2 regions of the Mesorhizobium sp. YR577 genome follow, and region 2 is predicted to be linked to the other one. Evidence: riboswitches for the same ligand, from Rfam matches in the RefSeq annotation. Region 2 holds a riboswitch; the other holds the start of a gene.
The links. Region 2 has a riboswitch for thiamine pyrophosphate ahead of thiB (thiamine ABC transporter substrate binding subunit). Riboswitches for the same ligand answer to the same signal wherever they lie in the genome.
Positions count from the first base shown of each region.

Region 1: linked by a shared signal. The riboswitch ahead of thiC (phosphomethylpyrimidine synthase ThiC) and the one ahead of thiB (thiamine ABC transporter substrate binding subunit) in region 2 are both predicted to bind thiamine pyrophosphate.

Region 1 covers NZ_FPBI01000023.1:10,602-26,472, reverse strand. Annotated here, with positions in the region: gene BM413_RS25830 (ABC transporter substrate-binding protein) at 1-511, shown strand, start outside; gene BM413_RS25825 (carbohydrate ABC transporter permease) at 572-1,528, shown strand; gene BM413_RS25820 (carbohydrate ABC transporter permease) at 1,518-2,393, shown strand; gene BM413_RS25815 (tyrosine-protein phosphatase) at 2,393-3,208, shown strand; TPP riboswitch at 3,236-3,352, shown strand; gene thiC (phosphomethylpyrimidine synthase ThiC) at 3,472-5,304, shown strand; gene thiO (glycine oxidase ThiO) at 5,301-6,290, shown strand; gene thiS (sulfur carrier protein ThiS) at 6,274-6,471, shown strand; gene BM413_RS25795 (thiazole synthase) at 6,475-7,248, shown strand; gene BM413_RS25790 (thiamine phosphate synthase) at 7,245-7,850, shown strand; gene thiD (bifunctional hydroxymethylpyrimidine kinase/phosphomethylpyrimidine kinase) at 7,841-8,596, shown strand; gene BM413_RS25780 (NUDIX hydrolase) at 8,801-9,748, shown strand; gene nadA (quinolinate synthase NadA) at 9,816-10,790, shown strand; gene BM413_RS25770 (L-aspartate oxidase) at 10,787-12,337, shown strand; gene nadC (carboxylating nicotinate-nucleotide diphosphorylase) at 12,340-13,194, shown strand; gene BM413_RS25760 (RHE_PE00001 family protein) at 13,231-14,355, opposite strand; gene repA (plasmid partitioning protein RepA) at 15,125-15,871, shown strand, end outside.
Region 2 covers NZ_FPBI01000001.1:227,696-243,566, reverse strand. Annotated here, with positions in the region: gene BM413_RS01170 (hypothetical protein) at 1-893, shown strand, start outside; gene BM413_RS01165 (ABC-F family ATP-binding cassette domain-containing protein) at 1,228-3,042, opposite strand; gene BM413_RS01160 (thiamine diphosphokinase) at 3,049-3,693, opposite strand; TPP riboswitch at 3,800-3,922, shown strand; gene thiB (thiamine ABC transporter substrate binding subunit) at 3,967-4,968, shown strand; gene thiP (thiamine/thiamine pyrophosphate ABC transporter permease) at 5,061-6,725, shown strand; gene thiQ (thiamine ABC transporter ATP-binding protein) at 6,722-7,453, shown strand; gene BM413_RS01140 (M48 family metalloprotease) at 7,641-9,122, shown strand; gene BM413_RS01135 (RNA polymerase factor sigma-32) at 9,167-10,027, opposite strand; gene BM413_RS01130 (acyl-CoA dehydrogenase family protein) at 10,176-11,963, shown strand; gene BM413_RS01125 (DUF6494 family protein) at 11,977-12,168, opposite strand; gene BM413_RS01120 (CarD family transcriptional regulator) at 12,319-12,909, opposite strand; gene fdxA (ferredoxin FdxA) at 13,272-13,610, opposite strand; gene BM413_RS01110 (RNA-binding S4 domain-containing protein) at 13,762-14,148, opposite strand; gene BM413_RS01105 (helicase-related protein) at 14,161-15,871, opposite strand, start outside.

The DNA of each region.
Region 1 (15,871 bases), on a different contig from region 2:
GATGGCGAGCGGCAATCTCGGCATGTTTCTCTACACCAGCGCTGTGCAGAACAGCCTGTCGAAATCAGCCAAGGACAATTTCGATCTGCGCGTCACCGCTATGCCGTCCTTCGGCGACAAGCCGACGCGGCCGACCAACTCAGGCAGCGCACTCTACGTCTTCAGCAAGGATCCGGCCAAGCAGCGCGCGGCCTATGAACTCCTGAAGTTCCTGACTTCGAAGCACGCTTACACGATCATCACCTCTAAGATCGGCTATCTGCCGCTTCGGCTCGATATCGTCGACGATCCCCAATATCTCGGCGAGTGGGTGAGGGCCAATCCGATGATCCGCCCGAACCTGGAACAACTCTCTCGGCTGACGGCCAATGTCGCTTTCCCCGGTCCGAACTACCGGCAGGTCGAAAAGATCATGATGGACGGCGTTCGTGAAGCGATCTTCGGCGAAGCGGATGCAGAAGCCGTTCTGAAACAGGCGCAGGCGGATGCGCAAAGCCTGATGCCGCAATAACCAGCAGATAACAGGATGCGGGCCAACTCGCCCGCGTCCGCCAGTTCGAGGTCGATAGCCATGAGTTTTACCGTAGCTGCGTATTCCGACGCGGGCTCCTACGCAGGGGGCCGACGCTCGCTGTTGAAGCGGCTTTTTACCGACCCCCGGATTGCGCCCTGGCTCTACCTCGCGCCCGTACTCGTGACACTGATCATCTGGATTTACGTTCCGCTCTTCGAGGCGTTCCAGCTCTCGTTCTACCAATGGAACATGCTGCCGACCGCACCAAAGGCCTTCGTTGGCCTCGAAAATTACCGGCGACTGTTCATCCTGCCGGAGATGCAGCGCGCGCTATGGAACACGGCGATCTATATCATCGGCCTGTTTCCGATGTCCGTCATCATTCCGCTTGCGGTGGCGATCTTCACTCAGGACCTGAAAGGGCCGCTGCGCAACCTCTACCGTACGTTGATTTTCGTGCCGATGATCATCGCGCCGGTGGTCGCCGCGATCGTGTGGCGCTGGCTGCTCAATGAAGATCACGGTCTCGTCAACCATGCACTCGTCGGTCTCGGCCTGTCGAAAATCGGCTTCCTGCAGGACCCGAAATATGCGCTCGGCACTCTGATCTGGATAACGGGATGGAAGCTGATCGGTTTTTCGACGCTGCTGTTTTCGGCCGCCAATGCCAGCATCAATCCGAGTTATGTAGAGGCTGCCCGTATGGACGGCGCGACGCGCTGGCAGATCATCCGCGATATCCGCCTGCCATTGCTGTCGCCGACCATCCTGCTCTTGTCGATGATGACCATCCTGTTCGGTGCGCAATGGAGCTTCACCTATATCAACGTGCTGACCCATGGCGGCCCGCTGAAATCGACTACCAACATCTTTTACCTGCTTTGGGACTATGGCTTCGGCAGCCTGTCGGTCGGCTGGAGTTCGGCCGCCGGTATGATCGCCTTCGCGGGCTTTTCCGCGATCGCCTTCGTTTGTCTGAGGCTCATGCAGAGGCGCGCCGTCTATGACAATTAGCCAGGACTTTTCCACTACCCGCCTGGATGTTTCCCGGCAAACGACCGTTCGCCGGACGATTTCCGTCGGGTCGATCGCCGTCCATGGAACAATGATCCTTCTCGTCGTGATTGCGATTTTTCCGGTCTACTGGATGGTCGCCTCCTCGCTGAAGCCGGAAAACGAAATTTTCTCGACAACGCTCTGGCCGCTCTCGCCTTCGCTCGAAAACTACAGCTTCGTGCTGACCCAGATTCCGATGCTGCGGATGCTGGCCAATACGACAATCGTGTCTGCCGCAACGGCGGCGTTCCAGGTTCTGACCGGGCTGCTTGCGGCCTATGCGCTGGTGCGCTGGCGCTTCCGGTTCTCGGGGTTGGTCTATGGCGTGATCGCACTGTCCTGGCTGGTTCCGTTCCAGGTGACGATGATCCCGAATTACGTGCTTGCCTCCCGGCTTGGGCTGCTTGACACATTGACAGGTCTGGTGGTGCCGCATGCGGCGGCGGCCTTCGCCGTGCTGATGCTCTACCATGCCATGAAGTCGTTTCCGACCGAAGTGATCGAGGCAGCGCGTATGGATGGGGCGAGCCACTTGCGTATCCTGTGGGAGATCGTCGTGCCCAATATGCGCGCCTCCCTTGCTTCCCTCGTCATCCTTGCCTTTATCTCGGCATGGAACGAGTATTTCTGGCCACTGCTTCTGTCGCGCAGCATCGAAAATTCGGTGGTCCAGATCGGTCTGCAGATGTTCATGACCCAGGAAGGAAATCTCTGGGGACCACTAATGGCTGCTTCGACGCTTGCCAGCCTGCCCATCCTCGTCATCTACCTTATTCTCCAGCGGCAGGTGATCGAATCCTTCATGAAATCGGGACTGCGTTGATGACCAATTCCCCTGCCCGCCTCATTCGCCTCGCCGGCGCACATAATGTTCGTGATCTTGGCGGTTATGCCACAAAGGATGACGGCGAGACGAGATGGCGCGCGCTCCTTCGCGGCGACGGTCTGCACCTCTTGAACGAGAACGACATGAGCGTTCTGGTCAATGAAGGGCTGCGCACCGTCATCGACCTGCGTAGCGTCCACGAGCTTGCGATCGAGCCCAATCCATTCGCATCGCATGCCATCATCCAATATCGCAACATTCCGCTCTTTGGCGCCCTTTCGCCTATAGATGCCGTGCGCGAATCGAATGGTGCACTGTTCGACATGGCGGCTCGCTATCGCGATGCCATCGATCAATGCCGGGAGCCGATCGCCACTGTACTGACTGCCATCGCCGAGGCTGACGAGGGCATCGTGCTCTTTCATTGCAGTGCGGGCAAAGACCGGACCGGCATCATCGCGGCCCTATTGCTGTCGCTCGCGGGGGTCGAAGACGACACGATCATAGCCGATTATGCATTGACGACTTCGATCGCCGCACCGCTTATCGAGCGCCTGCGTGCACAGGCTCTCACACGCGGCACAGACCCGCATCTGGTGGAAAGCTTCCTTGCCTGCCCCCCCGAAACGATGCGCGCGACGCTCAGCCACCTTAACGAAAATCATGGTGGCACATTCCACTATCTTGCAGGCATGGGCCTCGATGAGCGGGCACTTCGAAAGCTGAAAAGCCGCCTTGTTCCAGTCAGCGCGTCAGCCGGGAAATCCGGATCGTCGGAAGAACTGCACAATTCAGAGCAATTCAACGGTTGACAACTCCCGGCACATTCATCCACCCTTGACCCTCACCAGGGGAGTCCCGACAAGGGGCTGAGATACTGCTGGCTTTCGCAGCGCAGTGACCCGTTGAACCTGATCCAGTTCATACTGGCGTAGGGACGGTGCGGAAGCTTCGCGGGTCGCAGACCCAGGCAGAATCATCCCGGGCAGATTCCCGGATTCAGCAGGCGAAGCCTCTCTATCCTCCTTTCGGCATAGGACTGGGTCTCCAATGCGACCAAGCAAAGGAGGTCCATATGAATGCCTTGACCCCAACCGTGACCGTTGGCGAACTGCCGGCTTCGCGAAAAATCCACAAACCGGGAATCATCCATCCCGAACTGCGCGTGCCGCTGCGCGAGATTTCGGTGCATCCGAGTGCAGGCGAGCCACCCGTAACGGTCTATGATCCTTCCGGCCCCTACACCGACGCTAACGTCAAAACCGATATCGAAGGAGGGCTTGAGCGCCTTCGCGAAGGCTGGATCGTCGCGCGTGGCGATGTCGAGCGCTACGAGGGCCGTGTCATCAAGCCGGAAGACAACGGCTTTGTCTCCGGCAACCGGCTGACGCCGGAGTTTCCGGTGCGCAACCAGCCCTTGAAGGCTGAGGGCGGCAGGGCCGTCACGCAACTTGCCTATGCACGCGCCGGCATCATCACTCCCGAAATGGAGTTCGTCGCCATTCGCGAAAACCTCGGCCGCGAGAGGGCGTACGCCGCGCTGGAGCGCGACGGTGACAGTTTTGGCGCAGCGATTCCCGATTATGTCACGCCGGAGTTCGTGCGCGACGAGGTGGCGCGCGGTCGTGCCATCATCCCCTCCAACATCAATCATCCCGAAAGCGAACCGATGATCATCGGCCGCAATTTCCTGGTCAAGATCAACGCCAATATCGGCAATTCCGCAGTCACCTCTTCCATGGCCGAGGAGGTCGAAAAGATGGTGTGGGCGATCCGCTGGGGCGCCGACACGGTGATGGACCTGTCCACCGGCCGCAATATCCACAACATTCGCGAATGGATCATCCGCAACTCGCCGGTTCCGATCGGCACCGTGCCGCTCTACCAGGCGCTGGAGAAGGTGAGCGGCATCGCCGAAGACCTAACCTGGGAGGTCTATCGCGACACGCTGATCGAGCAGGCCGAACAGGGCGTCGACTATTTCACCATCCATGCCGGCGTCCGGCTGCCCTACATTCCGCTGACCGTCAATCGCGTCACCGGCATCGTCAGCCGCGGCGGGTCGATCATGGCCAAATGGTGCCTGCATCACCACAGGGAAAGCTTTCTCTTCGAGCATTTCGAGGAAATCTGCGACATCTGCCGCGCCTATGACGTTGCCTTCTCGCTCGGCGACGGCCTGCGCCCCGGCTCCATCGCCGACGCCAACGATGCCGCGCAATTCGCCGAACTGGAGACGCTTGGCGAACTGACCCAGATCGCCTGGGCCAAGGATTGCCAGGTGATGATCGAAGGTCCTGGCCACGTGCCGATGCACAAGATCAAGGAGAACATGGACAAGCAGCTTGCCGTCTGCGGCGAGGCCCCCTTTTACACGCTTGGACCGCTCACCACCGACATTGCGCCCGGCTACGATCACATCACCTCCGGCATTGGTGCAGCCATGATCGGCTGGTTCGGCACGGCGATGCTCTGCTATGTCACGCCGAAGGAACATCTCGGCCTCCCCGACCGCGACGACGTCAAGACCGGCGTCATCACCTACAAGATCGCCGCCCATGCCGCCGATCTTGCCAAGGGGCATCCTGCCGCCAAAATCCGCGACGATGCTTTGTCGCGGGCGCGTTTCGAGTTCCGCTGGGAGGACCAGTTCAACCTCTCGCTCGATCCCGAGACGGCGCGGTCGTTCCACGACCAGACGCTGCCCAAGGAGGCGCATAAGGTCGCGCATTTCTGCTCAATGTGCGGGCCAAAATTCTGCTCGATGCGCATCTCTCACGACATCCGCGCAGAAGCGCAGAAGGAGGGCATGGCGGCGATGGCCGCGAAATATCGGCAGGGCGGCGATCTCTACATGCCTGTCGATGAAGCCGGAAAGCCCGCCGTTGAAACGGCGCTGGTGCCATGAAAGCGCTGGTCAAAGGGGCCGGTGTTGCCGGCCTGACTGCCGCCTACGAACTTGCGACGCTGGGGGCGATCGTTACCGTCGTCGACCCGCGCCGCGACACCACGGGCACTGCGTCGTGGTATGCAGGCGGTATGCTGGCTCCCGATTGTGAGCGCGAGAGCGCAGAGCAGATCGTCCAGGATCTGGGCCTCAATGCCGCCGACTGGTGGGAAACAGCATTGCCGGGCTATGTCACCCGCGCCGGCACACTGGTGGTGGCTGCTGGCCGTGACGCCACCGAACTGGCCCGCTTCGCCTCACGCTCCAATGGGTTCCAGACATTGGGCGAAGAAGAGATCAGCGCGCTGGAGCCCGATCTTGGCGGTCGCTTTCGCCTGGCGCTGCATTTTGTCCGCGAAGCGCATCTCGACCCCCGCGCGGCACTCACGGCACTTCGCGACAGGCTGGAGCGGAAAGGCGTGTCGTTCGTCGAAGGCGCGCCTGGGTGGACGAAGCGTTTCGACGTCACCATCGATTGCACGGGAATGGCAAGGGCGAAGGCCGATCCGCAAATTCGTGGCGTGCGTGGTGAAATGGTCATCCTGCACACGCCGGATGTGTCACTGTCGCGGCCCATCAGGCTGCTGCATCCGCGCTTTCCCGTCTATGTCGTCCCGCGAAACGACCATCACTTCATGGTCGGCGCGACGATGATCGAAAGCGACGCCATAGGCTCGATCACCGCGCGCTCGATGATGGAACTGCTGAATGCCGCCTACACCATCCATCCCGCTTTCGCAGAATCGGAAATCGTTGAGAGCGGGGTCGGCATCCGCCCGGCCTTTCCCGACAATCTGCCGCGCGTGACGCGCAACGGTAACGTCATCCACATTAACGGGCTTTATCGCCATGGCTTCCTGCTGGCGCCCGCCATGGCGCGGCAAGCGGCCGACCTGGTCTTTAGCCGACAGACGACAACGGAGCGTATCCATGAAGCTTGTCATTAATGGCGAGGTACAGGAGGTGGCGGCCGACACTCTGGCGGCGCTAATGGCCGAACTCGACTACGAGGGGAACTGGCTGGCAACGGCCCGCAACGGCGAAGTCGTTCCGGTGACGGAACGAAATCTATGCCGGCTCACAGACGGCGACCGCATCGAAATCCTTTCGCCTATGAAAGGAGGCTGAGCAATGCTCTCCCTTTACGGTACCGAAATGTCCTCACGCCTGCTGCTTGGCACGGCACTTTACCCCTCACCCGCAATATTGGGTGATGCCGTCACAGCCTCGCGAACGGAAATCGTCACCGTGTCACTGCGGCGCGAGGCGGCGGGCGGCAGGACGGGCGAAAAATTCTGGTCACTGATCCAGTCACTCGGCATTCGCGTGCTGCCCAACACCGCCGGCTGTCATTCGGTCAAGGAGGCGGTCACCACGGCCAAAATGGCGCGCGAGGTCTTTTCAACCAACTGGATCAAGCTTGAGGTGATCGGCGACCACGACACGCTGCAGCCCGACGTTTTTGGGTTGGTCGAAGCCGCACGCATCCTTGCTGCGGATGGTTTCGAAGTATTCCCCTACACCACGGACGACCTGGTCGTTGCCGAACGTCTTCTGGAAGCAGGCTGCAAAATCCTGATGCCCTGGTGTGCGCCCATAGGCTCTGCGCGTGGGCCGCAGAATATTGAAGCATTGCGCAGCCTTCGCGGTCATTTTCCCGATACGCCGCTGATTGTCGACGCCGGCATCGGCCGGCCGTCCCATGCCGCAACCGTAATGGAACTCGGTTTCGACGCGGTGCTTCTCAACACGGCGGTCGCCAAGGCCGGCGATCCCATCGGCATGGCAACCGCTTTCGCCAAGGCGATCGAGGCAGGTCGCTCGGCATTTCTCGCAGGCATGCTCGAACCACGCGATATGGCCGTTCCCTCCACCCCTCTTATCGGCAAGGCGGTGTTCTCGTGACACTCGACCCTTTCTATCTCATCGTGGACAGCGCCAACTGGATCGAACGCCTGGTTCCGCTCGGTGTAAAACTCGTGCAGCTACGCATGAAGGACATGGAAGAGCCTGCCCTGCGGCACGAAATCCGCGCGGCCAAGACCATCTGCGTGCAATATGGCTGCCAGCTTATCGTCAACGACTACTGGCGGCTAGCAATCGAAGAAGGCTGCGATTTCGTCCATCTCGGGCAGGAGGACCTTGCCACGGCCAACCTTGGGGCGATCAGGCAGGCCGGTCTCAAACTCGGCCTCAGCACGCATGACCACTTGGAACTGGAAACAGCGCTGGCCGCCGCCCCGGATTATATCGCTCTCGGCCCAATCTATCCGACAATTCTGAAGGCGATGAAATGGGCGCCGCAGGGGCTCGACCGCATCGCTGAATGGAAGACCCGCGTTGGAGACCTTCCGCTCATTGCCATAGGTGGCCTTAATATCGAGCGGATCGACGGCGTCTTCGCTCACGGCGCCGACAGCGCTGCAGTCGTCACAGACATTACGCGCAATTCCGATCCGGAGGCGCGAACCTGCGAATGGATTGCGGCGACCGCACGATGGCGATGAACGGCGATCCGCATGTTCTCATCGTTGCCGGTTCGGATTCTTCAGGCGGGGCCGGCATCGCCCGCGATGTTGAAGCCGTTTCTGCGCTTGGGTTGCGGACCTGTCTTGCGGTCACCGCCGTGACGATTCAGACGCACCGCTCGGTCGAACACATCGAATATATAGCCCCCGATCTCGTAGCCGCGCAGATGCGCGCCGCGCTGGCTTCCAACACCATCGCCGCAATCAAGATCGGTATGCTCGGCACTGTCGGAGCCGTCGAAGCAGTGGCTTCGGTTCTGTCGGAACATCCGTCCGTTCCAGCGGTGCTCGACCCCGTGATGGCTTCCTCCTCAGGACGATTGCTTCTGGCGCAAGAAGCAATCGACACCTTGAAAACCGACCTCATGCCACTTTGCCGGCTGGTCACACCGAACTTGCCTGAACTTGCCATTCTCACCGATACGCTGCATGCCAGAGATGAGACGGAAGCGCTCCATCAGGGTCGCTTTCTGCTCAATTCAGGTTTGCAAGCCGTACTGATCAAAGGTGGTCATTCCCCGGGGCCGAATTCGACCGATGTCCTGCTGTGCCCCGATGAAACCCCCGTCCGCTTCAACGCACCTCGCATAACCGGAGAAATGCGTGGAACCGGCTGCATGCTTGCCAGCACAATTGCCGCGCATCTGGCGCTTGGCGACTCGCTCGAAGACTGCGTTCGCAGTGCAAAACGCTACGTCTTCGACCGCTATCGTCAGCTCGCCTGATCGACAGGTTCAACCCCAAGCCCGTTCGCCGCTGCACCATTGCAGCAAACGCGTCCTTCCTATCGTCATTTATGGGTAACGATTTCCGGGCAGATTTTTGTAGGTACGCGGGTGAAAAACTGCCAAGGATACACACATGGTGGCCTGCCAGCGCGAATCTAGGGCCGCATCTGGGAGATCAAGGCGGGACAAGACAGCCAGGCGATGAAAGAGACCGAAAGAACCCACGAGCGTCACGCTGTCGCCGCCGATCTTATCGCCGTTCTGGTCGCCGTCACCAATGGTCAGCCGGCCGTTCTGACTATTCAGCAGGCCAGCGCCCTGCCCTCGGGTCCGTTCGAGCTCAGCCATCGCTCGTTGCAATCGGGGTTGCGGGACTGGGTCGAGCAGCAGACCGGCCATCCGCTCGGCTATATCGAGCAGCTCTACACTTTTGCCGACCGTGACCGGACCGGCGGCGAGCGCACGCAGCGCGTCATCTCGATCAGCTATCTCGGCCTGACCCGGGAAGACCAGGCGTATGGTTCGAAGCAATCCGGCTGGCGCAGCTGGTATGATTATTTTCCCTGGGAAGATCACCGTGCCGGGACGCCGACAATCCTGTCCGAAGTTCTGGCACCTCGGCTGCGGCTCTGGGCCGACGAGGCGGACGATATGGAAACGCGCCGCGACCGCTGGCAGCGCGCGAGCATTGCCTTCGGCCTGGACGAGCGTGGTTGGAACGAGGAGTTCGTTCTGCAGCGCTATGAGCTGCTCTTCGAGGCTGCCCTCGTCGAGGAGGCGCTGCGCGGCCGCAAAAGCAGCAACGCGCAACTGATCGCCGGCAGGTCGATGATCGCCGATCACCGGCGCATTCTTGCGACCGGCATTGCCCGGCTGCGAACCAAGATCAAATACCGTCCGGTCGTGTTCGAACTGATGCCGCCAGTATTCACGTTGCTGCAATTGCAGCGTGCCGTCGAGGCGCTGGCCGGACTGCTCGTTCACAAGCAGAACTTCCGCCGCCTCATCGAACAGCAGGACCTTGTCGAGGAGACCGGCGAGACGACCTCCGATACCGGCGGGCGGCCGGCCAAGCTGTTCCGCTTTCGTCACGCCGTGCTTGCGGAACAAACCGTCGCAGGAACAAAATTGCCCCTCTCACGGACTTGACAATCCTTATGCTCAAGGTAAGCATATGCCTATCTTATACTCACTTCGAGCATAATAGGGTTGGAAAATGTCCGGCATGTCGCTTACCGCAGCTTCGCTCTACGACCGGGTTCAGCGGGTCATTCCGCCGATCGAATGGCCGGTCTTCTCCGACGACATAGATGCCATCCTCGCGCTCAAGCGCGAGCGCAACGCGGTCATCCTGGCGCATAACTATCAGACGCCGGAAATCTTCCACTGCGTTGCCGACATCGTCGGCGACAGTCTGGCGCTGGCCCGCAAGGCGATGACGGTCGAGGCCGATGTAATCGTTCTTGCCGGCGTACATTTCATGGCCGAGACGGCCAAGTTGCTCAATCCGGGCAAGACGGTGCTGATCCCCGACATGGCGGCCGGCTGTTCGCTGGCCGACTCGATTACGCCTGAGGACATCCTCCTGCTGCGCCAGCGCTATCCCGGCGTGCCAGTCGTCACCTACGTCAACACATCGGCTGCAGCGAAAGCCGAATCCGACATATGCTGCACCTCCGGCAATGCGAAGGCCGTGGTGGAATCGCTTGGCGTGCCGCGCGTGCTCATGCTGCCCGACGAATATCTGGCGCAGAACATCGCCGCTCAGACCGACGTCGAGATCATCGCCTGGAAAGGCCATTGCGAAGTGCATGAGCGCTTTACGCCGCGCGATATCCACGAGCTGCGCGAGGCTCATCCCGGCATCACGGTGCTCGCGCATCCCGAGTGCCCGCCGGACGTTGTCGCGGAAGCCGACTTCGCCGGCTCCACCGCGGCCATGTCCGACTATGTCGGACAGAAAAAACCGGCGCGGGTCGTGCTGATTACCGAGTGCTCGATGAGCGACAACGTTGCCGTCGAGCATCCCGAAGTTGATTTCATCCGCCCCTGCAATCTCTGCCCGCATATGAAGCGCATCACACTCGGCAACATCCGCGCCGCGCTGGAACAAAATCGGCACGCCGTGACGATCGATGCCAGCGTCGCGGCGCGTGCGCGGCTCGCAGTCGAGCGCATGCTGGCCGTATGACCATTGACGCTCACGATCTTTCCGGTCGCCCCATTATCATCGGCGCCGGCATTGCCGGCATGATGACCGCGCTGGCGCTGGCACCCGAGCCGGTCGTACTGCTCACCAAGGCACCTCTGGGTGCGGAAGCATCCAGCGTTCTCGCCCAAGGCGGATTGGCGGCGAGCCTCGGTGCCGACGACAGCCCCACCCTCCACCTTGCCGATACACTCGCCGCCGGCGACGGGCTCTGCGACCCGGCAACGGCAAAGCGAATTGTCGAGGCGGCACCGGCCGCGATCGAAACACTTGAGCGCCTTGGCGTCGCCTTCGACCGAACGACCGCCGGCATGATAAGGCTCGGTCTTGAGGCCGCCCATTCACGACGACGCATCGTTCATGCGGCAGGTGATGCCACCGGTGTGGAACTGGTTCGCGCGCTTGCCACTGCCGTGCGTCGCACGCCGACGATCACGCTTCTCGAAGGGTTGGAAGCGCGACAGCTGTTGATCGAAGACAACGCAATTGCAGGCGTGCTCGCTGCTGGATCATCTGGCGACGTGGCACTTATGACGGGAAGGGTCGTTCTTGCCACCGGCGGCGTCGGCGGGTTGTTCCACGATACCACCAATCCACTCGGCAGCTTTGGCCAGGGGCTGGCGCTGGCTGCGCGGGCAGGTGCGGTTCTTTCCGATCTCGAATTTGTCCAGTTTCATCCGACCGCGCTAGACGGCCCAACCCGGCCGATGCGGCTCATCAGCGAGGCGGTGCGCGGCGAAGGCGCAGTGCTGATCGATGAAAATGGCTTCCGCTTCCTCAAGGATTTGCCGGGTGGCGAACTGGCGACACGCGATGCGGTGGCGCGCGGGGTCTTTCGCCACCTCGCCAAAGGCCACCGCGTCTTTCTGGATGCACGCGAAAGGCCCGGCGCGAATTTCGCTGCCCGCTTCCCGGCAATTGCTGGCTTCTGCCACGAGGTGGGACTGAACCCAGCATTGGAGCCAATTCCGGTGCGCCCCGCAGCGCATTATCATATGGGCGGCATCGCCGTCGACGAAGCTGGCCGTAGTTCCATCGCCGGCCTGTGGGCATGCGGCGAAGTCGCCGCAACGGGATTGCATGGCGCCAACCGTCTCGCCAGCAATTCGCTGACCGAGGCGGTTGTCACGGCTGGCTGGGTTGCTGCGAGCGTAGCTGAAACGGCAGCCCGCTCTTGTCGGCCCTCAATGCCCGCGCGCATAGCACCGCGACCCGACGCGTCTTCCGTGCGGTCGACTGTGTCTCGCGCGCTCGGCGTCGAGCGCAACGGTGACGAACTGCGCGATGCCATCGCAGCCCTCCTGTCACTGGTGTCGAACCAAGACGCAGCCTCTGATCCGGCCGCGGTCGGACTGATGATGGCCGTCAGTGCGGTGCAGCGCCAGGAAAGCCGCGGCGCGCATTACCGGAAGGACTTTGCGCAGAAAGCTGCCGTCGCACGGCGGTCGTTTATCAGCCTCGATGAGGCGATCGATTTCGCACGCAAACTGACTGACGAATTCCCAATGCAACTGGCCCGGAGTGCCTGACGATGAACCTTTCGCCACTGCCAGCCGTCATGCTCGAACCGCTGGTGCGGACCGCATTGCTCGAAGATCTCGGCCGGGCCGGCGATGTCACCACGGATGCGATCGTTCCCGCGGACCAGCAGGGGCGGATGGTGTTTTCCGCGCGCCAGCCGGGCGTGGTGGCCGGGCTCGATCTTGCAGTGCTGGCCTTCCGCTTGATCGATCCCACAATCGAGATGGAAATAAAACAGCCTGACGGTAACGCCATCCGGGCCGGCGATATCATTGCCGAGGTGAGTGGTTCTGCGCGTAGCCTGTTGATTGCCGAGCGAACCGCTCTCAATTTTCTCTGTCATTTGAGCGGTATCGCCACTGCGACCCATTCAGTCGTCACAGCAGTGCAGGGACACAAGGCAAAAGTCGTCTGTACCCGCAAGACGACGCCCGGACTGAGAGTCCTCGAGAAATACGCGGTGCGGGCCGGTGGCGGCTCCAACCACCGGTTCGGTCTCGACGATGCCGTGCTCATCAAGGACAACCATATCGCCATTGCGGGCGATATCCGCACGGCCATAGAACGTGCTCGGGCTTACGCCGGCCACATGGTGAAGATCGAGGTCGAGGTCGACACCCTTGATCAGCTTGAGATCGCGCTTGCCACTGGCGTGGATGCGGTACTTCTGGACAACATGTCGACGGATGACCTGCGCCGCGCGGTGGCGATGGTCGGCGGACGCACCATCACTGAGGCTTCCGGCCGCGTGACGCCGACAACAGCCCCCTCTATTGCGGCAACTGGCGTCGATCTTATCTCCATCGGCTGGCTGACCCATAGCGCGCCGGTACTCGACATCGGGCTGGACGTGCTGGCACACTGATGAGCGATGTCTTTTCGACAGACCGGTTTCCGCTCCTCAGACCACGCCCCATGCCTGAAACCGCTTGCGGCCCGTTATCTCGCGCAGATTGAGTTCGCCGACCAGGTTCAGCACGCCTTGCCGCGTAAGTTTGAGCTCCGACTGGATCATCGTCGTCGAGACCAGCGGCCGCGCCAGCACCAGTTCAATCAGGCGGGGCAGATTGGAACTCGACCGGCGATTTTTCAAACGCCGCTCCATCTGCTCGCGCGCCAGCATCAGGCGATCATGTTCCTTGAGACCGGCGAGCGCCGATTGATGAATGGCATCGAGAAACGCCAGCAATCGTGTGGCCCTGTCGCGTGAACGGCGGCGCTCGATCGGGATGTTTCGCAGCCCGACGTTAAGGCAAGCGAGATGGTTGGTGGTGATAGCCGTCTGACGCAAAAGCGCCGCGACGAACAACGGACCGAGCCAGGACGCGTGCTGCAGGACTTCAATCTCACTCCAGGCGTCGCTGAGAATGGCCGCGCGCAGCACGGCCGGCAGGCCTTCGGTTTGCGCGGCGACTGTGTTCCATTCGGACAGTCTTTCTCCCTCGTTCCAGTCGCGATCATAGACCAGGGAATCGCGCTCCGACGCCGAGGGCGATTCCCTGGTCTTTGTCTCAAGCCCATCAAGGACCGCCCGTGACCGCTCCAGCACGGCATCGATCGTGGCAAATTCTCCTGCGAGGGGGCCTGTGGATTCATCGTCATCAAAACCGTCAAACGCCTCTTGGCCGACAGTGCCCTGCCCTCCCCGGACAGCTGCGTCGTCCGGCTCCTCCACTATGGCCCCACTTCCGGCGAGTTGGCGCATTCCATCCCTGCTGAGCGCCCAGTCCGCTTTGTTGGCGAGTATCTTGCGGCGGGTGCGCAGCATTGAATGCGCGCGCGTAAGCTCATGCGTGGGCGCACGGATATCCATCCGAGCATCATGCAGGACAAGATCCTCGATGTGGACCAATTCACCTTGAACCCACAACGCCGCGACCGCGTCATGAAAGTGCATGCGGCCAATCCAGCCCTCGCAGACCGGGGAACGGGCAAGACGCTCGTCGAGCCGCGTCAAAGCCTCGCCGGCCCGCGAAACCGGAACCAGAAGCTTCTCAAGAGACAAAGGGGTGAAATCGTAAGCCATTGAAACCACAATAGCTCAGCCTCGTTAGTCAAGCTATATGGTTTTTACGTTGACTTGCTGCGGGACCGCATTGATCGCTTGTTTGGTGACCGAAACATGCGGTTTTGACCATCTCAGGGTCAGGCGTATGACGAGCGCGGAACGCAATGCAAATCATAGCCACAGAACGTTACGAAACATTGTACGACGCTTTCGGCGTACGGCAAGCCCCTTCTTACCCACCGGCTGGCGAATGTCATTTCGCGCAAAGCGGGCCACCTTTATGCGGAGATACTGCTGCGCGAAGTTCGCGCACCACAGCCGTGACCCATAAGGCATTCAACAGCTCCGTGCGGACATATCCCCGTCTTCGCAAAAAAGAACACATGCCCCGAGCGCTCTCTGTGCCGCTCCGAGGCCTCGACATCGTGAACCTCATCGTCGTTTTGATCTTGTATATCAGAATCTTGTATATCAGATTCGGCGCCTGCCCGCGCGGCTACAGCCGTCAGCGCCCAGCCGAGAACTAAGTAACGGAGGGGCGTGCAATTGAATAGCGCCGGCTCTCACCCGCATTCCGGTCACGACATTTGGATTCCGGCGAGTCTTCCTTCATCACCAAACGTGTATTAAAATGCCCCAACGAGAGAGTTTACGGCAGTAAACCCGCAGCATTGAATCGGCGTTAACCTTTTGTTAACCCTAAACTCCTTGCTCCCATATCCGAATCGGGACAAAATGCGCTTTCTTTGCGGATGATTTGAAAATTCGCATTTTGGAAAAGGCGCTCATGAATATCGCACCCGGCTTCAACAACGCGCTGTCAGACTTCGACCAGCTCATCCTCAAACAGGGTAGCGAGTTGTCGAAGCGATTGCAAAAGCACCGGCTGGACAGCTTTCCACCCAATGCGCAAAAGACCTTGCGGCCTTTCCAGCTTGCCGAAGTTGCAAGCTATCTGGGCATCAGTTCCGGTCACCTCAAAAACCTCTCGCTGGAGGGCAAGGGGCCTCAACCTGCCGTCACGCCGACCGGCCGCCGCTCCTATACGGCAGAGCAGATGCAGGAAATGCGTCACTGGCTCGACAAGAACGGGCGCTCCGAGGTGAAGAACTACGTACCGCACCGGCGCGGCGAAGAGCATTTGCAGATCGTGGCCGTGGTGAATTTCAAGGGCGGCTCGGGCAAGACAACGACGACCGCGCATCTTTGCCAGCATCTCGCCCTCACCGGGCATCGGGTGTTGGCCATAGATCTCGATCCGCAGGCTTCGCTATCGGCACTCCACGGTTTCCGGCCGGAAATTGACCAGGATGAGAGCCTCTATGAGGCGCTCCGCTACGACGACGGGCGCAAACCGCTTTCGGCGCTCATCAAGTCTACCAATTTCCCGGGACTGGACATCGTCCCCGCAGCACTCGACCTGCAGGAGTTCGAATACGACACGCCGCTGGTTCTTGCCGAAAAGGGCACGCGGGACATAGGCCGGGTCTTTTTCACTCGCCTCGATACTGCACTTGCCGAAGTGCAGGACCGC
Region 2 (15,871 bases):
CGCCGGCAACGACCCCGGCACAGCCAGAGACCAACACCGCTGCCAATCCGCCGGCTGGGGAGCAACCCTCGCCTGCGGCACCGCCTCCGGCCAATGGCGGCACGGACAGCGAGCCCAAATTCACCCAGCGCCTGAACGCCGACGGCTCGGAGATCGACCCGGGCCCCGCCGGCGGGCCTGCCGCCATCGGCGAGGGAACCTCTGTCGCGGCGGTGACCCAGCCGCCGGAGACGCCCGCCCCCGCGGCACCCGGCGCAACCACGGACCCGGCAGCGCCACCTGCCGCGCAGGGCCAGACACCTGCCGCTCCCGGCGCGCCGGCTGCCCAGCCGGGCGTGGCCGTCGGCCAGCGAGCGATCTTCTACGAGGAACGCACCAACGTCGCCGAGGGTTCGGCCGAACCGGGCAGCATCGTCTGGTCGGTGGTGCAGGAATCGCCGGGCGGCGACCTGCCGCCTGAGCCGGCGATCCGCGCCGAGGCGACCATTCCCGGCAAGGATCTGCAGTTGCGCATGACCATCCGCCGCAACGCCGACCAGACCCTGCCGGCAAGCCACATCATCGAGGTCATCTTTCTGACGCCAGACGGCTTCGAGGGCGGCGGCATAGAGAACATCCTGCGCGTGTCGATGAAGGGATCGGAACAGGAGGCCGGCAGCCCGCTGATCGGCATTCCGGCGAAGATAGCCGATGGCTTCTTCCTCGTTGCTCTCAACGACGGCAAGCAGGAGATGGACGCCAACATGGCCCTGCTGCGCCGCCAGAGCTGGATCGACGTGCCGATCGTCTACAAATCCGGCCGCCGCGCCCTGTTCACCATGGAAAAGGGCATCCCCGGCCAGAAGGCCTTCGACGAGGCCATCAAGGCCTGGGACGCAGCCCGCAGCGGGTGATGACGTCAGACTCTTTTTTGGCTTGAGACGGCGTGAACTCGCATAGGTTCGCGCTGCCCCTCATCCGACCCTTCGGGCCACCTTCTCCCCGTAAACGGGGAGAAGGAAGAAGCGGCGAGGTCGCGGCCAGCCTTCTTCTCCCCGTTTACGGGGAGAAGGTCCCGGCAGGGGGATGAGGGGCAGCGCGAACTTTAGATCAGGAAGAGAATCTTAGGCGTCGGCGGGGCACAGGCCCTTCGATCGAACGCCTCCCGGCCCTCCGCTAGGGCTCCGGGCGTTCGACATTCGAAAAGCCAAATCGTTGGCTTTTCGCCGACCTACGGTCGGACATGTCTCACCCCTCCAGCTCCTCCCGAAGCATTTCCAGTTCCAGCCATTCCTCTTCCATGGCAACCAGCGTCGCGCGTTCCTTGTCGAGGGCGGCGATGGTTTTTTGAAACCCCTTCGGGTCGCGCTCGTAGAAGGCCGGGTCGGCGATGTTGTTTTCCAGCGCCGAGATCGAGGCCGAGACGGCAGCCATCTTTCCGGGGAGGCTTTCCAGCGCGAATTTCTGCTTGAAGGAAAGCTTCTTCGCCGGTCCCTTCTGCGCTTCCGACGCGCTCTCGGCGCGCGGCGTGTCGCCGGCCTGCTTCTGCACCGCACGGCGGTCGTTCAGCCGCGTGCCGCCGCGCTGGGCGAGCATGTCGGCATAGCCGCCGGCATATTCGATCCAGCGCCCCTCGCCGTCCGGTGCGATGATGCTGGTGACGGTGCGGTCGAGGAAGTCGCGGTCGTGGCTGACGAGGATGACCGTGCCGGCGAAACCGGCGACCAGTTCCTGCAGCAGCTCCAGCGTTTCCATGTCGAGATCGTTGGTCGGCTCGTCGAGCACCAAAAGGTTGGCCGGACGCGCCAGCACCCGCGCCAAAAGCAGCCGGGCGCGCTCACCGCCGGAAAGCTCGCGCACCGGCGTGCGCGCCTGCTCCGGCTTGAACAGGAAGTCCTTCATGTAGGAGACGACGTGGCGCTCCTCGCCATTGATGACGAGGTTGTCGCCGCGCCCGTCGGTGAGATAATGCCCAAGCGTTTCCTGCGGATCGACCGCCTCGCGTTTCTGGTCGAGGGTGGCGATCTCCAGATTGGTGCCGAGCCGCACCGAACCGGAATCCGGCTGCAACTCGCCGGTCAGCATCTTCAGCAGCGTCGTCTTGCCGGCACCGTTGGGTCCGACCAGGCCGATGCGGTCGCCGCGCTGGATGCGTGTCGAAAAGCCTTTGACGACGGTGAGATCGCCGAAGCTTTTCTCGATGTTCTTGGCTTCGATGACCAGCTTGCCGGATTCGGCGGCATCGCTCGCCACCATGGTCGCCACACCTTCCGCGCCCTTGTGACCACGAAAGCGCTGGCGCATCGTCTGAAGCTCACCCAGCCGGCGCATATTGCGCTTGCGCCGCGCGGTCACGCCATAACGCAGCCAGTGCTCCTCGCGCACGATCTGGCGGCCGAGCTTGTGCTGTTCGCGCTCTTCTTCTTCGAGGATGGTGTCGCGCCATTCCTCGAAATGCGCGAAACCTTTGTCGAGCTTGCGTGTCTGGCCGCGATCGAGCCAGACGGTGGCGCGCGATACGCGCTCGAGAAAGCGCCGGTCGTGCGAAATCACGATCAGTGCCGAGGACGAGCGGTTGAGCTCGTCTTCCAGCCATTCGATCACCTGCAGGTCGAGATGGTTGGTCGGCTCGTCGAGCAGCAGGATGTCGGGCTCAGGCGCCATGACGCGGGCAAGTGCGGCACGCCGCGCCTCGCCGCCCGAAAGATCGTCGGGGCGCTCCTCGCCGGTCAGGCCGAGATGTTCCATCAGATAGGTGGCGCGGTAGGGATCGTCAGCCGGCCCGAGACCCGCCTCAACATAGGCGCGCACGCTCGCAAAACCTTCCATGTCGGGCATCTGCGGCAGATAGCGGATGGTCGCGGAGGGCTGGCGAAAGAATTCGCCGTCCTGCGGCTCGATGATGCCGGCGGCGATCTTGAGCAGCGTCGACTTGCCCGAGCCGTTGCGCCCGACCAGCGCGATGCGCTCGCCCGCCGAGGCCGACAGTGCTGCACCGTCAAGCAGCGGCGTGCCGCCGAAGGTCAGCCGGATGCCGTCGAGATTGAGAAGCGGTGGCGCCATGTCTTTTCAGTGTTCCGGAAGAGGATAAGGATGGGCGAGCAGCAGCGCGCGGCCACGTTCGAGCGTGATGCGCAGGCTTCCGCGCACTTCGTTGGAGAGCGTCAGCGATGAGCCGAAGGCGACCTCGACATTGTCGAGCGGCCATTTCGCGCCGATTTCGGTGAGGCCCGACAATTCGGAAAAGCCGAGCACGGAAAACAGCGTGCCGTCGGCATAGTCAAAACCGGTCGTGCCGGGCAGCAGCGGGTGCCCCTCCTGCGCGCCGCTGGTCAGCACCGTCGGCGTGCCTTGTTCGGCCAGCCTCAGGGCCAGCGCCAGATGCAGGAAGGCATGGTCGGCGCGCGGGCCGCCGAAGGCGCCGGCCAGCACCAGCGAGGTCGCGCCGCGCTTGAGCGCTGCTGCAATCGCCAGTTCGCCGTCGGTATTGTCCTTTTCCGCTGGAAAGGTCTCGCGCGGTATAGCTGCGTAGCTTTCGGGCAGGTTTTCCGGAACGGAGTCGAAATCGCCGACCCACAGCTCCGGCGTCACGCCAAGCATCGCCGCATGGCCGATGCCGGCATCGGCCGCGATGATGCGGCTGCCTTCGAGTTGCGCGTCGATGCGGGGCGTGCGGACGAGTTCGCCGCCAAGCAGGATGAAAAATCGGCTCATGGTGGCTCGCCTCTATCATGCCGCGCGGCCATACGGGAAGCCGCCAATGCGCCGCGCAGCCCGAAACTACCGCTTGCGCGCCTCTTCGCTTGGTCCTATGTCTGATCCCGCTCTAACGGGGTGCCGGACACGATTTTCGTGAGCCGGCTGAGAGGCAAGGGGGAAACCCGGCCAACCCGCTGAACCTGATCCGGTTTGTACCGGCGGAGGGATTAGATGCTTCGGACGCCCGGCGCTTCAAATTCCCTTTCAACGCTAATGAAGGAGGCGCCGATGCGCACGCTGCTATTCTCGCTCGTTTCCACCCTTGCCGTGGCCGCCGCCCTGCCGGCGCTCGCCGCTGAAAAACTCACCGTCTACACCTATGAGAGCTTCACCGCCGAATGGGGCCCGGGCCCGCAGGTGGAAAAGGCCTTCGAGGCTGAGTGCGGCTGCGATGTCGAGTTCGTCTCGGTGGCCGACGGCGTGGCGCTGCTGAACCGCGTCAAGCTGGAGGGCGCTTCCACCAAGGCCGATGTCGTGCTCGGCCTCGACACCAACCTGACCACCGAGGCCAAGGCCACCGCCCTGTTTTCGCCCTCCGGCATCGATCTCGCCAGCATCAAGGTGCCGGGCGGCTGGACGGACGATACGTTCGTGCCCTTCGACTACGGCTATTTCGCCGTCGTCTACGACACCGAGAAGCTGAAGAACCCGCCCAAGAGCCTGAAGGAACTGGTCGAGGGCGATCCTTCGGAAAAGATCGCCATCCAGGACCCGCGCACGTCCACGCCGGGCCTCGGCCTGCTGCTCTGGGTCAAGGCGGTCTATGGCGACAAGGCACCGGAAGCCTGGGCCAAGCTGAAGAACCGCGTGCTGACCGTGACGCCGGGCTGGAGCGAGGCCTACGGCCTGTTCACCAAGGGCGAAGCGCCGATGGTGCTGTCCTACACCACCTCGCCCGCCTACCACATGATCGCTGAGAGCACGGACAAATATCAGGCTGCACCCTTCGAGGAGGGTCATTACCTGCAGGTCGAAGTCGCCGGCATCACCACCACCGGCGCGAAGAACCCACTGGCGAAGAAGTTCATGGAATTCATGACCAGGCCCGGCTTCCAGGACGCCATTCCCGAAACCAACTGGATGTTCCCCGCCGGCAAGACCGACAAGCCGCTCAACCCGGCCTTCGACAAGCTCGTAAAGCCGGCGAAGACCTTGCAGATCAGCGCCGACGACGTGGCCGCCAACCGCAAGGCGTGGGTGGACGAGTGGCTGGGGGTTATGAGCAAGTGAGCGGGCGGCGGCGGCCTTCCTCCCCCCTTGAGGGGGAGGTGTCGCCGCAGGCGACGGAGAGGGTTGCCGGAGGCAGCGCGAGGCGCAATTGAATGTCGAGTACGGCCGCACCGACCCCACCCCCGGCCTTCGGCCGTACCCTCCCCTCAAGGGGGAGGGATAGGCGCATCACCGCCGGCATCATCGCGCTTGCCGCGATAGCCGTCCTCATCGGCGGCGCGTTTCTCGGCCTGATCCTCGAAGGCGCGCGCGACACGTCCGGCGCTATCGCCGCCTTCGATTCCTACCTCTTCCGCGTCGCCCGCTTCACGCTGTGGCAGGCGCTTCTATCAGCTACGCTTTCCATCATCCCCGCGATCTTCGTCGCGCGCGCCCTCTCCCGGCACCCGGCATTTCCAGGGCGCGGGCTGATCCTGCGCCTGTTTGCCGTGCCGCTGGCGCTGCCGGCCATCGTCGTGGCGCTTGGCGTTCTCGCCCTCTACGGCCGCGCCGGCTATTTCTCCGGCCTGCTTTCGACCATCGGCGGCGGCGACTGGCCCGGCATCTACGGCCTGTCGGGTATTCTGGTCGCGCATGTCTTCTTCAACCTGCCGCTGGCGACCCGCCTCTTTCTGGAGGCCCTGAACACGGTGCCTGCCGACCAGTGGCGGCTGGCGAGCCAGCTCGGCATGGGTGCTCGCTCCAGCTTTCGCCTGATCGAATGGCCGGCCCTGCGCGCCAGCCTGCCGGGTGTCGCCGGCCTTGTCTTCATGCTGTGCATCACATCCTTCACCATCGTGCTGACACTGGGCGGCGGCCCGCGCGCCACCACGCTGGAAGTCGCGATCTACCAGTCGCTGCGCTTCGACTTCGACCCCGCCCGCGCCGTGGCACTGACGCTGCTGCAGATCGCGCTCACCATGGCGGTCGTGTTTGCGCTGATGCGGCTCGGCGCAAACACCACCGGCGATGCCAATCTGTCGGTGACGCAGCGCCGCTATGTCTCCGCCGGGCGTGGCGAAACCGCCCTCAACGCGGTCCTTCTCATTGCCGCACTTGCCTTCGTTGCCGGGCCGATGCTGGCGACCGTCCTTGCCGGACTCAACGCCGATCTTTTCCGCCTCGCCGGCGAAAGCACGGTGCGGCAGGCGACGATCACCAGCCTCGTGCTGGCAACGCTTTCCGCCTGCCTGTCGGCCATGCTGGCGCTGTCGCTGATCATGGCGCGGCGCGCGCTGGCCTTGCGGCGCGGGGCCGGCGAAAAGACCTTTCTGGAGCGCATGACCGACACAGGCGCCGGCTTCGTGCTGGTGGTGCCGCCCATCGTCCTCGGTGCGGGCTGGTTCGTGCTGCTGCGCCATATGGGCGATGTCTTCACTGTTGCGCCGATCATGGTCGTCACCGTCAATGCGGTCATGGCCATGCCCTTCGCCATCCGCGCCATACGCCCAGCCTATGACGCCGCCAGCGAGCGGCACGAGCGCCTCTGCGCCCAGCTCGGCATCAGCGGCTGGAACCGCCTGAGGCTGGTCGACTGGCCCGTTTTGCGCCGCCCGCTTTCGACCGCCTTTGCCTTCGCCATGGAGCTGTCACTTGGCGATCTCGGCGTCATCGCACTGTTCGGCAGCGATTCCGTGCAGACGCTGCCCTATCTTCTGCTCGCCCGCATGGGCAGCTATCGTACCGCGGATGCAGCCGGGCTTGCCCTGATGCTCGGCCTTCTCTGCCTCGTGCTGATGCTTGTCGCCGACCGGCTCGGAAAGGACGCTTCGCGATGATCGACAGGACAGGTGCCGGCATCACGCTGGACAAGGTGGCCTTCAGCTATGGCGAGACGGGGGTGGATTTCGACCTCGCGATCGAGCCGGCCGCGATCACCACGGTGATGGGGCCAAGCGGCGCCGGCAAATCGACCTTGCTCAATTTGATAGCCGGCTTCGAACTGCCGCGTTCGGGCCGCGTGCTGATCGGCGGCACCGACGTGACCGCTACGCCGCCCTCGGAACGGCCTGTCTCCATGGTGTTCCAGGAGAACAACCTCTTCGCCCATCTGACGGTCGAGCAGAATGTCGGCCTCGGCCGCTCCGCGGCCCTGCGCCTAATCGACACCGACCGTGCCGCCATAGCCGAAGCGCTTGACCGCACGGGCCTTGGCGACAAGCCAAAACGCCTGCCGCGCGAGCTTTCCGGCGGCGAACGCCAGCGCGTGGCGCTCGCCCGCGTTCTGGTGCGCGACCGGCCCGTGCTGCTTCTCGACGAACCCTTTGCCTCGCTTGGGCCTGCCCTGCGCGAGGACATGGTCGATCTGGTGAAGGCGCTTCAGGCCGAACGCGGCATGACTGTGGTTTTCGTGACACATCAACCAGAGGATGCCCGCAGAATCGGCGGAAACATGGTGTTTCTCGACCGTGGAACGGTGGCCGCGACCGGTGAAACCGTTACATTCTTCACCAAAGATGGACCTGCGGCGTTCCGGGACTATATTGGTTTTGATGCTGGCGCGTAGCGATTCGATTGAATCGCCCGGAAGCGGACATAATTTGCGGCCAGAGCAGTTTCAGGGGCTTATCCGCATTCTTGTTTTGCCAGGAAGAGTATGGCTAGGTCCGCGTAACACTGGGCTGCCGTGGATGGCAGTCATTGCCCGACGAAAGGAAGCCGTTCTGTCGACCTGCCGGATCACAGCCAGAGAGATGCTCTCGCCGGTGCGCCCTGCGGCGCGCTTCGGCTTTGCCGTGGCTTTTGTGGCACTGCTGGCCGGCTGCCAGGCGCTGACCGGCAGCGACATCACGGAATCTGCTTTCCGCCCGTCCGACAACCCGGTCACCGTCGACAGCGTTTCGCGCAACAACCGGCTGGCCGAACTCGCCAAGAGCCAGCATCCGCGCATTCTCGCGACCTATGGCGGCGAATATTCCGATCCCAAGCTTGAGCGCATGGTCGCCAAGGTCGTCGGCAGCCTGACCACCGTGTCGGCCAACCCGACCCAGACCTATCGCATCACCATTCTCAACTCGCCCAACGTCAACGCCTTCGCCCTGCCCGGCGGCTATCTCTATGTGACGCGCGGGCTGCTGGCGCTCGCCAACGATTCCTCCGAGCTTGCCGCCGTCATCGCCCACGAGATGGGCCATGTGACGGCCAATCACGGCCTTCAGCGCCAGCAGAAGGAAGCCGAGGAGGTGCTGGCCAACAAGGTCGTCACCGACGTTCTCGGCGAAAGCCAGACGGCCAAGGTGGCGCTGATCCGCGGCAAGCTCCGGCTCGCCCAGTTCTCGCGCAACCAGGAGCTGGAAGCCGACGCCATCGGCATCAAGGCGATCGGGCAGGCCGGCTTCGACCCCTATGCCGCCGGCCGCTTCCTGCAGTCCATGGCTGCCTACAGCGATTTCCGCTCGATCAGCGGCGCGACCGATCCGAGCCTCGACTTCCTGGCCAGCCACCCCAACACGCCGCAGCGCATCGAACTGGCGCAGCGCCACGCCCGCCTGATCGGCCCTCCCGGCACCGGGGTCAAGGATCGCGATTCCTTCCTCGCCGGCATTGACGGGTTGTTGTTCGGCGACACGCCGGAAGAAGGCTATGTGCGCGGCAACACGTTCATGCATCCGCGTCTTGGCGTGTCGTTCTCGGTCCCCGCAGGCTTTGCCATCGACAATACGGCGGCAGCCGTCACCGCGACCGGCCCCGGCGACATGGCGATCCGCTTCGACGGCGTGACCATCGAGCCGAAGATGTCGCTGACCGATTATCTGCGCAGCGGCTGGGTTGCCGGGCTGGTGGATTCAAGCGTGCGCACCGAGACCATCAATGGCAACGAGGCGGCAGTCGCCCAGGCGCGGGCCGACGGCTGGCAGTTCGACGTCACCGTCATCCGCGCCAACGGCCAGGTCTATCGCCTGCTGACGGCCGCACCGCTGGCCGGCAATTCGCTCGATGCCGTGGCACGGTCGGTGGGCGGCAGTTTCCACGTGCTGAGCGAGGCGGAAAAGGCAGCGCTCAAACCCCTGCGCATCCGCGTCGTCACCGTCAGGCCGGGCCAGACGATGGGCACGCTGGCTGCCGGCATGATCGGCGTCGACCGCAAGCTCGACCTGTTCAGGGTGCTCAACGGCCTTGCGCCCGGCGCCACGGTATCGGCCGGCGACAAGGTGAAGATCGTTTCGGATCGGTAGGGAAAGAGCCCTTCTCCCCTTGTGGGAGAAGGAAAATCGCAGCATCAAGCGCTCAGAAACGCAGGGCTTTCCTTGACGAGCGCAACCCTGAGCTTCTGTAGCGCGCGGCTTTCGATCTGCCGCACGCGTTCCTTGGAGATGCCGAGGGTTTCGCCGAGCGATTCCAGCGTGGCGCCCTCGTCCTGAAGCCGGCGCTCCTCGATGATGCGCAGTTCGCGCTCGTTCAGCACATGGAGCGCATTCTTCAGCCAGCCAGAGCGCCGTTCGTCGTCGATTGCCTCGCCAACGACTTCATCGGGCAAGGGATCGTCGGAGACGAGGAAATCCATGCGGTCGGCCGAGCCGCCGCCATCATCGACCAAGGGGGCATTGAGCGAGGTATCGGGGCCGGAAAGCCGCGAATCCATCATCGCGACATCGGATTCCGAAACGCCAAGGGCGGTGGAAATCTCCTTGTAGAGCGCCTCTCCCGAAAGCATGCCCGGGCCCTGCGCCAGCTTGGCGCGCAGCCGGCGCAGGTTGAAGAACAGCGCCTTCTGCGTCGAACTGGTGCCGCCGCGCACGATCGACCAGTTGCGCAGGATGTAGTCCTGCATCGAGGCCCGTATCCACCAGGTCGCATAGGTCGAGAAACGCACGTCACGGTCCGGCTCGAACCGCGCTGCGGCCTCGAGAAGGCCGACATGGCCTTCCTGGATCAGATCGCCGATGGGCAGGCCGAAATAGCGGAATTTCGTCGCCATCGAGATGACGAGGCGCATGTGGGCAGTGGTGATGCGGTGCATCGCCGCCTGGTCGTGGTGGTCGCGCCACCGAAGTGCCAGTTCATGCTCCTCGCCGCGCTCGAGATAGGGCGCCTTCATGGCCGCCCGGATCATGGTTCGCCTTGCTTTGTCTTCAATCATCCGGGCACTCCCAAACTCCGGCGCAATTGCTCTATACTTCGAGGCTTCCGACCCGGGGGTGGACATTAGACGGGGATGGTCGGGGAGGGTTGAAGTCGCCGCACATCGCCCTACAGGCCTTGAAACGTCTCGCGCGAAGGATTGTTCCATGATCTCCGTCGACCGTACCGATCTTGCTTTCCAGCTTTTCGACGCCCTGCCGACCGCCAGCCTGGCGGCACTGCCGCGCTTTGCCGACTATGACCGGACTGCCATGGAGGAGGTGCTGGACACCGCCGAGCGCATCGCCATGGATCACTTCCTGCCGCATGCGGCAGCGCTCGATCTCGACGAGCCGCGCTTCGAAAGCGGCAAGGTGGCGATGGACCCCCGCGTGGGGCAGGCGCTGGCCGCCTATCGCGAAGCCGGATTCTTCGGCGCGGGCTTCGATCAGGAATGGGGCGGCGCGCAGATGCCGGAAACCCTGCGCAGTGCTGCAAGCTTCATCTTCTCGATGGCCAATGCCAGCACCGCAGCCTACCCGTTCCTGACGGTTGGGGCAGCGCACCTCATCGCGGCCTTCGGCTCTGACGACCAGAAGGAACGCTTCCTGAAACCGATGATCGAGGGCCGCTTCTTCGGCACCATGTGCCTGTCGGAGCCGCAGGCGGGCTCCTCACTCTCCGACATCACCACCAAGGCGGAACCGGACAAGGACAGCTATCTCCTGCATGGCCAGAAGATGTGGATCTCCGGCGGCGATCAGGAAATCTCGGAAAACATCGTCCATCTGGTTCTGGCGCGGCTTCCCGACAGCCCGCCCGGCGTGAAGGGCATATCGCTGTTCATCGTGCCGAAATACCTGCTCCGGAAGGACGGCAAGCGGGGCAAGAGAAACGGCGTCGAGCTTGCCGGGCTGAACCACAAGATGGGCTATCGCGGCACGACGAATGCAGCGCTCAATCTCGGCGAGAAGGCGCCCTGCCGCGGCTATCTGGTCGGCGAGGCCAATCGCGGCCTCACCTACATGTTCCATATGATGAACGAGGCCCGCATAGGCGTCGGCCTTGGGGCGGCTGCCCTTGGTGCCGCCGGCTATCGTGCTTCGCTGGTCTATGCCAGGGAGCGCCCGCAGGGCCGCCACCCCGGCCACAAGGACGCAGCGAGCGCCCAGGTGCCGATCATCGAGCATGCCGATGTCAGGCGCCTGCTGCTCGCCCAGAAGGCCGCTGTGGAGGGCGCGCTGGCGTTGCTGCTCTACACGGCCTTTCTTGTCGACGCGACGAAGGCAGCCCCCAATGCCGAAACCCGCCACGAAACCGAATTGCTGCTCGATCTGCTAACGCCGATCGCCAAGTCATGGCCGTCGGAATTCTGCCTCGAGGCCAACAAGCACGCGATACAGGTGCTTGGCGGATACGGCTATACGCGCGACTATCCGGTCGAGCGCCTCTACCGCGACAACCGGCTGAACGCCATCCACGAAGGCACGCATGGCATTCAGGGCCTCGACCTGCTCGGCCGCAAGGTGATGCAGGACAACGGCGCCGGCATCAAGACGCTGGCCACAAGGATCATGGCCGACGTGACGCAGGCGCACGCCTTCGAAAACCTCGCCGCTCATGCCGAGGATCTGGCCGCCCATCTCGGTGAGGCGGTGGCGACGACCGGCAAGCTTGCCAGCAGGGCCGCCAGTTCCCCCGAAAGCGGCCTTGCCAATGCGACGCTCTATCTCGATATGATGGGCCATGTGGTGGTCGCGTGGATGTGGCTGCGCCAGGCGCTCACCGCGTCGCGCAAGCTGAGGAACGACGGGGCCAACCGGGATTTCCTCGAAGGCAAGCTTGCCACCTGCCGCTACTTCTTCGCCTACGAGCTGCCCAAGGCCCGCACCCAGCGCGCGCTGCTCGACAGCCTGGACGACACGACATTGACGATGAAGCCGGAGTGGTTCTGAAACAACGGCGGGCTCAAGCCAGCTTTATCTCGCCTTCCACGACATGGTTGAGGTCGGTGCCTTCGGCGGTCAGGGTCATGCGCAGCTTGAGCTTGCCGCCCTTGACCTTGCCGTTGCGCGCCACCGCCTCGATCTCACGCTGCGAGGTGATGCCGACTTCCTTCAGGAATTTACGGATCGACATGTTGAGGGCGTCTTCGTCCATGGCCGGCACTCCTCTGGCGGATTGACGGGATTTTATATCGTTATGAGGCAAGAGCAATAACGATCGATCTTCGATGCCTAAATGGTGGCAACAAAAAAACCCGGCGTTGCCGCCGGGTTTTTCAAATGTCGAAAGCCTGAAAGCCGCTGCTTACGCAGCTTCTTCCTGCTCGGCTTCTTCGTTGTCGGCCTCGGCCTTGGCGCCACGCTTGGGGCCCTTGGCAAGGTTGATCTCGATCATGCGAACCGCTTCGGTTTCCGACAGGCGGTTCACAGCTGCGATTTCGCGGGCCATGCGGTCGAGGGCAGCTTCATAGAGCTGGCGCTCGGAATAGGACTGCTCGGGCTGGTTCTCGGCACGGAAAAGGTCGCGAACGACTTCCGAGATCGAGATCAGGTCGCCGGAATTGATCTTCGCATCATATTCCTGCGCGCGGCGCGACCACATGGTGCGCTTCACGCGAGCGCGGCCCTGAAGAACCTTCAGCGCACGGTCGACATAGTCGGTTTCCGAAAGCTTGCGCATGCCGATGGAGGTCGCCTTGGCGACCGGCACCTTCAGGCGCATCTTGTCCTTCTGGAAATCGATGACGAAGAGCTCCAGCTTGTGGCCCGCTACTTCCTGCTCGTCGATGGACATGATCTGGCCGACGCCATGTGCCGGGTAGACGATGTATTCGCCGGTCTTGAAGCCGTGACGGCCTGCTGAGGAAGGCTTCTTCTGCGGGGTTGTGGTTGCCATTACGCCCTGAACTCCTTTTGTGGTCCCGGCTAGAGCGCCGGCGGACCTGATGGGACGGCCAACTGGCCGAACTGGGAATGCCACACACAGGCTAACGCCCTCCGGTAAAGCAGGACCTGGCAAATCGCATCAAAAGCGTTTGCCTGGCCCAAGATGCCTTGGTCCGGAGTTCGTGTTCACCTTTCAGTGATTAGGGCGTTGCGCCATAAATCGACAGCGTGTCAGCGGCATGTTGCAGCAGTGGTACCACAAAAAGTTGAAAGAATCAAGGTTTTGCTGCATGCGCGAAGACCCGACCGCCGGAAATGTCCGCCGGAAGGCGTAATCAACGCCCGTTCATGCTGATTGCAGCGTTGCTGCCTTCAATCGCCTTCGCCGGGCTCCGCCGAAAAATACTTCTCGAACTTGCCCTCGACGCCGTCGAATTCCTTGGCGTCGGCCGGCGCATCCTTCTTGGCCGTGATGTTGGGCCATTTGGATGCATATTCGTCGTTGATCTGAAGCCATTTGTCCAAGCCCGGCTCGGTGTCCGGCTTGATGGCGTCGGCAGGGCATTCCGGCTCGCAGACACCGCAGTCGATGCACTCGTCGGGGTGAATGACGAGCATGTTGTCGCCTTCATAGAAGCAGTCGACCGGACAGACCTCGATACAGTCCATGTATTTGCATTTGATGCAATTATCGGTCACGACATAGGTCATGCTGCTACTGCTCCGGGACGGCCCTTTCGAACCTTAAGATGGGGTGAGGTAGCGCCTTTGCCAATGTCTTGCAAGGGTGGCTTTTGCGCGCAATTGCCTCACACCGGAATGCATTTTCACCCCACCCAAGCAGCAATGGCAACCGATACCGTCAATCGCCGCCGCGCAACCGGTCTGTTTCCCGGCGCTGGCGCTTGGTCGGGCGGCCGCTGCCGGCGTCACGGACGGGAACGAGTGCGTCGGGAAGTGAAGCATCCTTCGGCGCGGGTGCGGGCGAAAGATCCTCGTAGAGCAGCCGAGCTTCTTCCGCCGGCCCACGGCGGAACCCGCACGAAAGCACCTTGTAGACGAGGATGCGCCGTTCCAGCGTGATGGTCAGGACATCGCCTGGCTTAACCGAATCCGCAGCCTGGCTGGACTTCTCGCCATTGATGCGAACGCGGCCCGCCTGGGCCAGTTTCGCGCCCAGCGAACGCGATTTCACCGCGCGCGAAAAGAACAGCCATTTGTCGATACGCTGACGACCGTCGGCGGGCATCGACCCTGCAGCCTACTTCTTGAGCTGGTCGCGCAGCGCGGCGAGCTTGGCGAAGGGCGAGTCCGGATCGACGCGCACCGGCCGCTCCTCGCGCGGCTTGGACTGGAACGAGGGCTTGCCCTGGAAGCCGCCCTTGCCGCCGCCACGATCGTCGCGGCGATCGGGCCGTCCACCCTCGGTGCTCGGCTTGCCGGACTTGCCCTTGAACTTGCTGCGGTCGAAACGCTCCTTGCCGCCCTGCTCGCGTGCCGGCCTGTCGCCTTCGCGGGCCGGACGTTCGCCATCCCGGCGCGGCTGGCCGGGTGCGCCACGCGCTTCCGCCTGGCCACCGCGCGGGCGATTGTCATGGCGTGGACGCGGATGACGCTCGAAGCGGGCCGGCCGCCACAAAAGAATGGGCTTGGGCTCTTCGACCGGCGTTTCCGGCTGAGGCGCAGTCGCTTCGACGGCGGGCGCAGCCTCGGCAGGCGTTTCCGCAGCCGCCTCTGGAGCGGGCGTCGCTTCTGCGTTTTCAGATTCGGGCGCCGCCGGTGCGGATTCCGCAACCGGTTCTTCCGCGGCCGGTTCCGATGCGGGAACCTCAACCGGCGCGGCGGCTGCGTCAGCAGTTGCCTCGACAGCGTCCGCAACAGTTGTGTCGGCTTCGGGCGCGGCGGCAGCAGCCTCTGCCACTACCTCACCTTCGGGCTCCAAAACCGGCTCGGCAACTTCAGCCACCGTTGCGTCGGCTTCCGGCGTGGCGGCTTCCGCCTCAGTGGTCGCAGCATCTTCCGATACTGCATTCGCTTCGTCGGCGGCAGCTTTCGCAGCAGCCTCCTGCGCTTCGATCTTTGCGGCAGCTGCCTTTTCGGCGGCTTCGCGCGCGGCGGTGTCCAGCGCTTCCAGCCGTGCCTTGACCTCGACGGCCGGCTTAGGCTCGGCGCGGTAGCCGAGACCCTTCAGGATTTCCTCGATGTCGTCAGCAGTAGCACCCAGGATCGACATCATCGCCGGCGTCACCAGGAAGGCGCTGCCGTCGAAGGCGCCATCAGGCCGCGCGCCGATGCCGGCCTTCCAGGCCAGTGCCGGGCGAATGAGATCAGCCAGCCGCTCGAGAATGTCGACGCGCACGGCGCGGCGGCCGAGATTGCGGAAACCGGCAAGCTTGTAGAACGCCTTGTCGAATGTCTGATCGATGACGACCGAAGTGCGGCCGGCAGCCAGCGCATGAACCACGTCGCCGAAGCCGGGCTTGTCCTTGCCGTCGTTCTTCAGCGCCCACAAGAGCGTCACCAGCCCGGCCGGACCCGGCTTCAGCAATGACGGCACGAAGACATGGTAGGCGCCGAAGCGCACGCCGAGACGGCGCAGGCCGGCGCGGCCTTCCTGATCGAGCGTCTTGATGTCATCGGCAATATCGCGGCGGTTGATCAGCCCGAAATTCTCGACGAGCTGGAAGGCGATGCCGCGCGCAATGCCGGAAAGCTGTTCGGCGTTCTTCAGATCGAGCAGCGGCTTGAGCAGCGTGTCGATCTGGAAATTGACGAAGCGTTCGGCGCGCACGGCGACCTTGTCGCGTGCCGGGCCGGTCAGTTGCTCGTCGGCAAGCAGGATGACGCGTGGACGCAGCGCGTCGTCGGTCGACACCAGTGTGCCGATCGGCGCACCGATCCAGCGCAGCGTGCCGTCGGAACCAAGCGCCAGATCGCCATTGGCGCAGGCCGAGAAGCGATCCGCGCGCGTT